2 regions of the Streptosporangium album genome follow, and region 2 is predicted to be linked to the other one. Evidence: predicted binding sites of a transcription regulator. Region 2 holds the regulator's gene; the other holds the start of a gene.
What was found. Region 2 encodes LexA, which represses DNA repair genes until DNA is damaged. Its sites were predicted from a motif close to TCGAACANNTGTTCGA; they were not measured.
Positions count from the first base shown of each region.

Region 1: ruvC (crossover junction endodeoxyribonuclease RuvC) is a predicted target of LexA. The motif match lies at 2,012-2,027, and genes of this name have one in related genera.

Region 1 covers NZ_JACHJU010000003.1:596,069-600,275, reverse strand. Annotated here, with positions in the region: gene FHR32_RS46240 (hypothetical protein) at 1-86, shown strand, start outside; gene pdxT (pyridoxal 5'-phosphate synthase glutaminase subunit PdxT) at 157-747, shown strand; gene FHR32_RS32610 (YebC/PmpR family DNA-binding transcriptional regulator) at 751-1,503, shown strand; gene FHR32_RS32605 (hypothetical protein) at 1,633-1,800, shown strand; gene ruvC (crossover junction endodeoxyribonuclease RuvC) at 2,060-2,644, shown strand; gene ruvA (Holliday junction branch migration protein RuvA) at 2,644-3,264, shown strand; gene FHR32_RS46235 (hypothetical protein) at 3,261-3,395, shown strand; gene ruvB (Holliday junction branch migration DNA helicase RuvB) at 3,392-4,207, shown strand, end outside.
Region 2 covers NZ_JACHJU010000001.1:612,035-616,241, forward strand. Annotated here, with positions in the region: gene FHR32_RS02780 (vitamin B12-dependent ribonucleotide reductase) at 1-863, opposite strand, end outside; gene nrdR (transcriptional regulator NrdR) at 949-1,410, opposite strand; gene FHR32_RS02790 (LysM peptidoglycan-binding domain-containing protein) at 1,682-1,951, opposite strand; gene lexA (transcriptional repressor LexA) at 2,286-2,999, shown strand; gene FHR32_RS02800 (NAD(P)-dependent oxidoreductase) at 3,214-4,074, opposite strand.

The DNA.
Region 1 (4,207 bases), on a different contig from region 2:
TCCTGTACGGCAGGCGCCACCACGTGAGGAGCCTGGAGCGGGTCGACGCCGACCACACCTCGCACGGCGCCCCCGTCGTCGCCTGACCCGGTTTGGGCGGCGAGCCCAGTGGCCATACGCTGAGAGAGCATTTCGAGCATCTTGAAAGGACCACTGGTGAGCATCGCCCCGACAATCGGTGTGTTCGCCCTGCAGGGAGACGTGCGTGAGCACCTGCGCTCCCTGGAGGTGGCGGGCGCCAAGGCGGTTGCCGTACGGCGACCCGGCGAGCTGGAGGCGGTCGACGGCCTGGTCATCCCCGGCGGGGAGTCCACCACCATGTGGAAGCTCGCCGAGACCTTCGACCTGCTTGAGCCGCTCCGTCTGAGGATCAAGAACGGCATGCCCGCCTATGGGTCCTGCGCGGGCATGATCATGCTGGCCGACCGGATCGAGGCCGGTGTCGACGGTCAGCAGACGATCGGGGGCATCGACATGGTGGTCCGCCGCAACGCCTTCGGCCGGCAGGTCGCATCCTTCGAGGCCGACATCGACTTCGCCGGCCGCGGCGCGTTGCGTGCGGTGTTCATCCGTGCGCCGTGGGTGGAATCCGTCGGGCCCGGGGTCGAAGTGCTGGCCCGGGCCGAAGCTGAGGATAGGATCGTCGCGGTCCGTCAGGGACCGCTGCTCGCCACGTCCTTCCACCCGGAACTTACCGGGGATGTCGGTGTGCATTCATACTTCGTTGAGATGGTGAGGGAGCTCTAGGCGATGTCCGGCCACTCCAAATGGGCGACGACGAAGCACAAGAAGGCCGCGCTTGACTCCAAGCGAGGCAAGCTGTTCGCCAAGCTCATCAAGAACATCGAGGTCGCGGCCCGGACCGGCGGCCCCGACCCGGACGGCAATCCGACGCTGTACGACGCCATCACCAAGGCGCGCAAGAGTTCGGTTCCGATCGACAACATCGAGCGCGCCCGCAAGCGCGGCGGTGGCCTGGAGGCCGGTGGCGCCGACTGGCAGACCATCATGTACGAGGGCTACGCCCCCGGCGGCGTCGCGGTGCTCATCGAGTGCCTGACCGACAACCGCAACCGCGCGGCCTCCGAGGTCCGGGTCGCCCTGACCCGCAACGGCGGCTCCCTGGCCGATCCCGGCTCGGTCTCCTACATGTTCAACCGCAAGGGCGTCGTGCTCGTCCCCAAGGGTGAGCTGGGAGAGGACGACGTGCTGACCGCGGTCCTCGACGCGGGTGCCGAGGAGGTCAACGACCTGGGTGACCAGTTCGAGGTCGTCGCCGAGGCCACCGACCTCGTCCCGGTCCGCAAGGCCCTGCAGGACGCCGGGATCGACTACGACTCGGCGGAGTCCAGCTTCCTGCCGACGATGAACGTCCCCCTCGACGAGGACGGCGCGCGCAAGGTCTTCAGGCTGATCGACGCCCTGGAGGACAGCGACGACGTCCAGAACGTCTGGGCCAACTTCGACGTCTCCGACGAGGTTCTGGAGAAGCTCGACGTGTAGGCCCCTTGCGGAACACCCGTCTCCGGCACCGGAGGCGGGTGTTCCGCCGTCTGGGGGGATCCGAGCCGCCTGTGCGCTCTGCTCCCTCAAGGACACTCCGAGAAGGCCGACGGCTTCATCGCGGTCTTCGTGACCGCATGCACCATCAGGGCCGCCGAGCGCACCCACGGGTACAACGGCGTGCTGCACGGTTTCATCGAGCAGATCGAGCAGATCGAACGGCTCTTCACCGCCTGGCTGATCCTGCTGCTCGGCGGGTCCGTGCCGACCGGCGGTCTGGCCGCCCAGCACCTGTAGGGAGCGCCGTCCCCCGGCCGGGCAGTTCCTCGGGGCCGGCCGCCCGGCACCTGAGGAGGTCGATCCGCCGGTCATCCCGGGGGTCTCCCGCCACGGCCGGCGCCGGCATCTCGACGCCGTCTTCCGGGCCGGGCCGTACGTGCTCGACCATCTTCCGAGCGGTGGTGCGGGCAGCCGTGCGTGAGGTGCTCCCACGCGGTAGAGTCGGGCACCGAACAGGTGTTCGGCGAGCGGAGGCGTGTCGGTGCGATTGCCCGAGCTGCGGGTGATGGGGGTCGATCCGGGGCTGACCCGGTGCGGGCTCGGGGCGGTCGAAGGGCGGCCCGGAGCGCCGCTGAGCCTCGTCAAGGTCGGGGTCGTCCGGACCCTAGCCGACGACGAGATCGGGACCAGGCTGGTGGCGATCGAGGAGGGCATCGAGCAGTGGCTCGACGAGGTCGAGCCCGACGCGGTGGCCGTGGAGCGGGTCTTCGCCCAGCACAACCTCAGGACCGTGATGGGCACCGCGCAGGCGTCCGCCGTGGCGATCCTGTGCGCGTCCCGCCGGGGGCTGCCGGTGGCGTTGCACACGCCCTCCGAGGTCAAGGCCGCGATCACCGGCAGCGGCACGGCCGACAAGCAGCAGGTGGGGACCATGGTGACCCGGCTGCTCCGGCTGGACGCCATGCCCAAGCCCGCCGACGCCGCCGACGCGCTGGCGCTGGCGATCTGCCACGTGTGGCGCGGCGGAGCGCAGAACCGGCTGGCCGAGGCGCTGGCCAAGACCAGGACCGGGCAGGGAACGACCGCCGCCGCCTATTTCCGGGGGCGGGGCCGGGCCGGATATTCGAAGGGAACTCCATAGTGATCGCCTCGGTGCGGGGACGGGTGGCCGCGATCGCGCCCGACGGTGCGGTGGTCGAGGTCGGCGGGGTGGGCATGCTGGTCCACTGCACGCCGGGCACGCTGGCGACGCTCCGGGTCGGTGAGGAGGCCCGGCTGGCCACCTCGCTCGTGGTCAGGGAGGAGTCGCTGACGCTGTTCGGCTTCGCCGGCGACGACGAGCGCGGCGTCTTCGAGATGCTGCAGACGGCCAACGGGGTCGGCCCCAAGGTCGCTCTGGCGATGCTGGCCGTCCACACCCCCAACGCGCTCCGGATGGCCGTGGCGAGCGCCGATGTGAAGGCGTTGACCAGGGTTCCCGGGGTCGGGCCCAAGGGGGCCCAGCGGATCATCGTCGATCTCAAGGACAAGCTCGGCACGCCCGATCAGGCCGTCAACGCCGCCCTCAACGGCGGCGCGGCCGTGCCCGCCTGGCGGGACCAGGTCCACTCCGGCCTGGTGGGGCTCGGCTACTCGGCCAGGGACGCCGACGAGGCCGTCGCCGTCGTCACCCCCCAGGCCGACGCCGAGGTGGCACAGGGCCGCACTCCGCAGGTGGCGACGTTGCTCAAGGCCGCGCTGGGCGCGCTGAGCGTCCGATGAGGGGGCACTCCGCGGTGCGGCTGGACATACACGACGAGCTCCCGGACATGCACGACGAGAAGGAAGCCGCCCGCGCGGGCGCGTGGAGCCGGGACGACCGTGGCGGCACGAGTGAGGGTGGACCGGCGTGAGCTCCGAGCGTGATCTGGTGTCACCCGAGGTCGAGGGTGACGAGCGGCTGATCGAGGCGGCGCTGCGCCCCAAGCGGCTGGAGGAGTTCATCGGCCAGGCGCGCGTGCGCGAGCAGCTGTCGCTGGTCCTGCAGAGCGCGCTGCGGCGCAACCGGCCACCGGACCACGTGCTGATGAGCGGCGGGCCCGGTCTCGGCAAGACGACCCTCTCCATGATCATCGCGACGGAGCTGTCCGTTCCGCTCCGGATCACCTCCGGCCCCGCGCTGGAGCGGGCGGGCGACCTGGCGGCGATCCTGTCGACCATCTCGGAGGGAGAGGTCCTCTTCATCGACGAGATCCACCGGATGGCCCGTCCCGCGGAGGAGATGCTCTATCTCGCGATGGAGGACTTCCGCGTCGACATCGTGGTGGGCAAGGGGCCGGGGGCGACCGCGATCCCGCTGGAGGTCGCACCGTTCACCCTGGTCGGGGCCACCACCCGGGCCGGGCTGCTGCCCGCTCCGCTCCGCGACCGGTTCGGCTTCGTCGCGCACATGGACTTCTACGACGTGGCCGAGCTCGAGCAGGTGCTCCGGCGTTCCTCGCGGCTGCTCGGCCTGGAGCTTCCCGGCGACGCGGCGCACGAGATCGCCGTGCGGTCGCGGGGCACGCCCCGCATCGCCAACCGGCTGCTGCGCCGAGTCCGTGACTTCGCCGAGGTGCGGGCCGACGGGGTGGTCACCAAGGACGTCGCCTCGGCGGCCCTCAACCTCTACGAGGTGGACGCCGAGGGACTGGACCGGCTTGACCGGGCCGTGCTCGGGGCGCTG
Region 2 (4,207 bases):
ACGGAGTTGTTGGCGTTCTGGTACTGGACGGAGACGATGTCCTTGCCGCCCAGGTCCATGTCGAACCCGGCGTCGCGCAGCGCGCGGACCTTGTCCTCCTCGCGCGCCTTGGTCTCGATGAACTCCTCGATGTCGGGGTGGTCCACGTCCAGGACGACCATCTTGGCCGCGCGGCGGGTGGCGCCACCGGACTTGATGGTGCCCGCGGAGGCGTCCGCGCCGCGCATGAAGGAGACCGGGCCGCTGGCCGTACCGCCGCTGGAGAGCAGCTCCTTCGACGAGCGGATCCGGGAGAGGTTGACACCGGACCCCGAACCGCCCTTGAAGATCACACCCTCTTCCTTGTACCAGTCGAGGATGGACTCCATCTGGTCGTCGACGGCCAGGATGAAACAGGCGCTGACCTGCTGCGGCGAGGCGGTCCCCACGTTGAACCAGACCGGCGAGTTGAAGCTGAAGACCTGGTTGACCAGAGCGTGCTTGAGCTCGTGGTCGAAGATCTCGGCATCCTCGTCACTGGCGAAGCAGCCCTCCTCGACCGCGGTCCTGGTGTAGACGCCCACCACCCGGTCGACCAGCTGCTTCAGGCTCCACTCGCGCTGCGGGGTGCCGACCGCGCCACGGAAGTATTTGGTGGTCACGATGTTGGCGGCGTTGACCGACCAGGAGTCGGGAAACTCCACGCCCCGCTGCTCGAAGTTGATCGAGCCGTCCCGCCAGTTGGTCATCACGACGTCACGGCGCTCCCAGTGCACTTCGTCATAGGGATGCACCCCGGGAGTGGTGAAGATCCGCTTCATCTTCAAACCCTTGCGCAACCGCTTGCCCCCACGCGCGGCTGCGCCACTGACCGTCTCCGTCATGACTTCCCCCTTCCGGGGCTCCGCAGAGCCCTCGAGTCGGACCACATCAACGCGCCGCCTTGTCCCCCGGCGCTCGGGGTGTGATTCAGCCCTGCTTGGCAGGACGATCCGCCCTTAACTGCATGATTTCGGTCTCGAAATCCGCCAGGGTCTCGAAACTCCGGTAGACCGAGGCGAATCGCAGGTAGGCCACCTCGTCCAGTTCGCGGAGCGGTCCCAGGATCGCCAGCCCGACCTCGTGGGCCGCGATCTCCGCCGACCCGGTCGCCCGGATGCCCTCCTCCACCCGCTGACCCAGCTGGGCCAGCGAGTCCTCACTGACCGGGCGTCCCTGACATGCCCGCCGGACGCCCGCGATCACCTTTTCCCTGAAGAAGGGCTCGGTCACCCCGCTGCGCTTGCTGACCATGAGCAGCACGGTCTCCTGCGTGGTGAACCTGCGCCCGCACTCCGGGCATGTGCGCCTGCGGCGGATGGCCCCGCCGTCCTCGGTGGACCGGCTGTCGATGACCCGCGTGTCAGGGTGCCGACAGAACGGACAGTGCACGCGTCGCCTCCTTGGCCCGGCAAGCGGCCCACCCTTCAGCCCACGTCCACGGTGTCCATGCCGAGATGCTCGCGCACATATCGAATGGTCGAGATGCGGTAATGGAAACACAATCTATGGTGAAGTGCGCCGAAGATGCCACTAGATGTTGTGGTCCAACGGTAGAAGTGTCGGCCCATGAACGCAAGTTGAGAAGGCCCTGCCGGGCGAAGTCGCTGATCAGCGCACCCCATTCGCACGGGCCGGGCGTGTCGCCCCTCCGGAGCGCTCTTCAGGAGGGGGAGCCGTCCGGCAGGTAGAGCCGGGTCCCCGGCTGGATCACGGAGCCGGACAGCCCGTTGAGATCCATGATCCGGCGGACCGTCGGGGCGAGGTCGCCCTCCCCGGTGACCGCGTCCGCGATCCCCCACAGCGTGTCGCCACCATGGACCACGACCCGCGACAGCCCTCCGCGCCCCTTCCGCTCAACCGCCGAGGCGGCGTCGATGCGCGCGGCGACCCAGAGCACCCCCAAGGCGGCCAGCACGAGAGCGGCCACCATCACACCCCTCCCCCGCCTGGTGAGCCGGAGAGGCGCACCAGAGTATCGGATGTTCCCCGCCGGACCGGGCCGCCGGGCGGGTGCCCGCCCAGCTCCCCCCGCCGCCACAGCCGTTTTCATGATGGCCCCCCCGAGCCTTCGACCTGGCCGAACACATATCGAAGAAAGATCAGCGAATCGAACACGATGTCGATCGAACTCCCGTACGATGTTGTACACCACTCCGCCGTTGATTTCCCGAACGACTCGAACAATTGTTTGAATATGATCTTCAACAGGGGTACGGTCGCCGTGTGCGACGGAAGAAACACAGATCGGGAGGCGAGGAGATCGCATGAGCGAGCACGACAAGAACGGTTCGGCTGTCAGTGACCTGGCGGTGCGCAGGCGTGACTCCCTTGGCCTCACCCCCAGGCAGCGGAAGATCCTTGAGGTGATCCGCGACTCGGTGCAGCAGCGCGGCTACCCGCCCTCCATGCGAGAGATCGGCGAGGCGGTGCAGCTCACCAGCACCTCCAGCGTGTCGCACCAGTTGACGGCGTTGCAGCGTAAGGGATACCTGCGCCGTGATCCGCACCGTCCCCGCGCGCTCGAGGTCCGCCTTCCCGGAGAGCCGGCGCTGTGGATGGATCCCGCCGGCACGGGTGATGACGAGACCCCGATCAGCCGCCCGACCGCGGCCTACGTGCCGCTTGTCGGCCGGATCGCCGCCGGTGGCCCGATCCTCGCCGAGGAGAGCGTCGAGGACGTCTTCGCCCTCCCCAAGCAGCTCGTCGGCGAAGGCACGCTCTTCCTGCTCCAGGTGACCGGCGACTCGATGATCGAGGCCGCCATCGCCAACGGCGACTGGGTGGTCGTCCGCCAGCAGCCCGTCGCGGACAACGGCGACGTGGTCGCCGCGATGATCGACGGCGAGGCCACGGTCAAGACCTTCAAGCGCAAGGACGGCCACGTCTGGCTCGTCCCGCACAACCCCAACTACGACCCGATCCCCGGCGACGAGGCGACCGTTCTGGGCAAGGTCGTAGCGGTTCTGCGCAAGCTCTGAGCCGGCGCGGCGCGGGAGCGGGCCACCGTGCCCGCTCCTTCCGGCGCTCCCACGACGGCCGCCCCGCCGCGGCGGGGCGGTCACCGCCGGAAGGGGCCGAATCCACCACAGCTCGCCCTACGGAGGCCGTACGGCGGAGCCTCCGTCATCGGGCGGCCGGGCCCGCACTCCCCCTTCCATCCACGACCTGCCGGGCGTTGCCGCCGACGGGCTCTCAGCTGCGTGCGCGGACCAACTCCACGATCGCGGTTATGTCGGAGTCGTTCCAGCCGTGCTCGGCGGCTTCCTCGTAGCGTTGCTCGATCAGCCGGGCGATCGGCAGCCGGAGCCCCTTCGACTCCGCGACCTCGACGGCGAGCCGTACATCCTTGGCACCGAGCCGCGTCGCGAACCATCCGCGGTGGTCACCCTGGAGGATGTCGTCGATCCGGTTGTGCAGGCCGGTCGCGACGGTCGGCCATTGGAAGAGGAGTTCCCTCAGCATCGCCTCGTCGAGCCCAGCGGCCTGGCCTGTCGCCACCGCCTCGGCGAGGACCGCGACCCCCGCCATCATCAGATAATTGTTCAGGAGCTTGAAGGTCAGGGCGCTGCCCGGATCGCGCCCGCAGTACCAGTGGACGGCGAAGAGGTCCGCCCAGAGGGGTTCCAACCGGTCGACGAGACCACGTTCACCGCCCAGCAGGCCCATGGACTGCCCTTCGACGACGGCCTGCGGACCTCCGAAAACCGGGGCGGCCACGAACCGGCCCCCCGGCGCCAGCTCCGCAAGCGCGCGGGACGTGTCCGGAGAGACGGTACTCATGTCCGCCACGACCTGCGCGCCGGGATCCGGTCCGAGGTCGGTCAGCCGCGCCATGACGGCACGGACCGCTTGGTCGTCGGCGAGCGACATCAGCACCGCGCCGGCGTCTCGGGCGGCCTCCGCCGGTGAGGGCGCCTCCACCGCACCTGCATCGACCGCCTCCGCCGCCTTACCGGGTGTCCGGTTCCAGACGGTGACCTCATGACCGTGTTCGAGCAGCCGCCGGGCCATCGCCCGGCCCATGCTGCCCATACCGAGCACCGATACCCGCATGTCCCCTCCCTCTGCTAGCCACTGTCTTCCTCTTCCGGCCGCCGGTCACGCGGGAAGGACACGAAAAGAGGCAGAGCCTTTAATCGATGCCGGGGCGGTCCGCGCGCCCCGGCATCCTGCCGACCTCACCTCG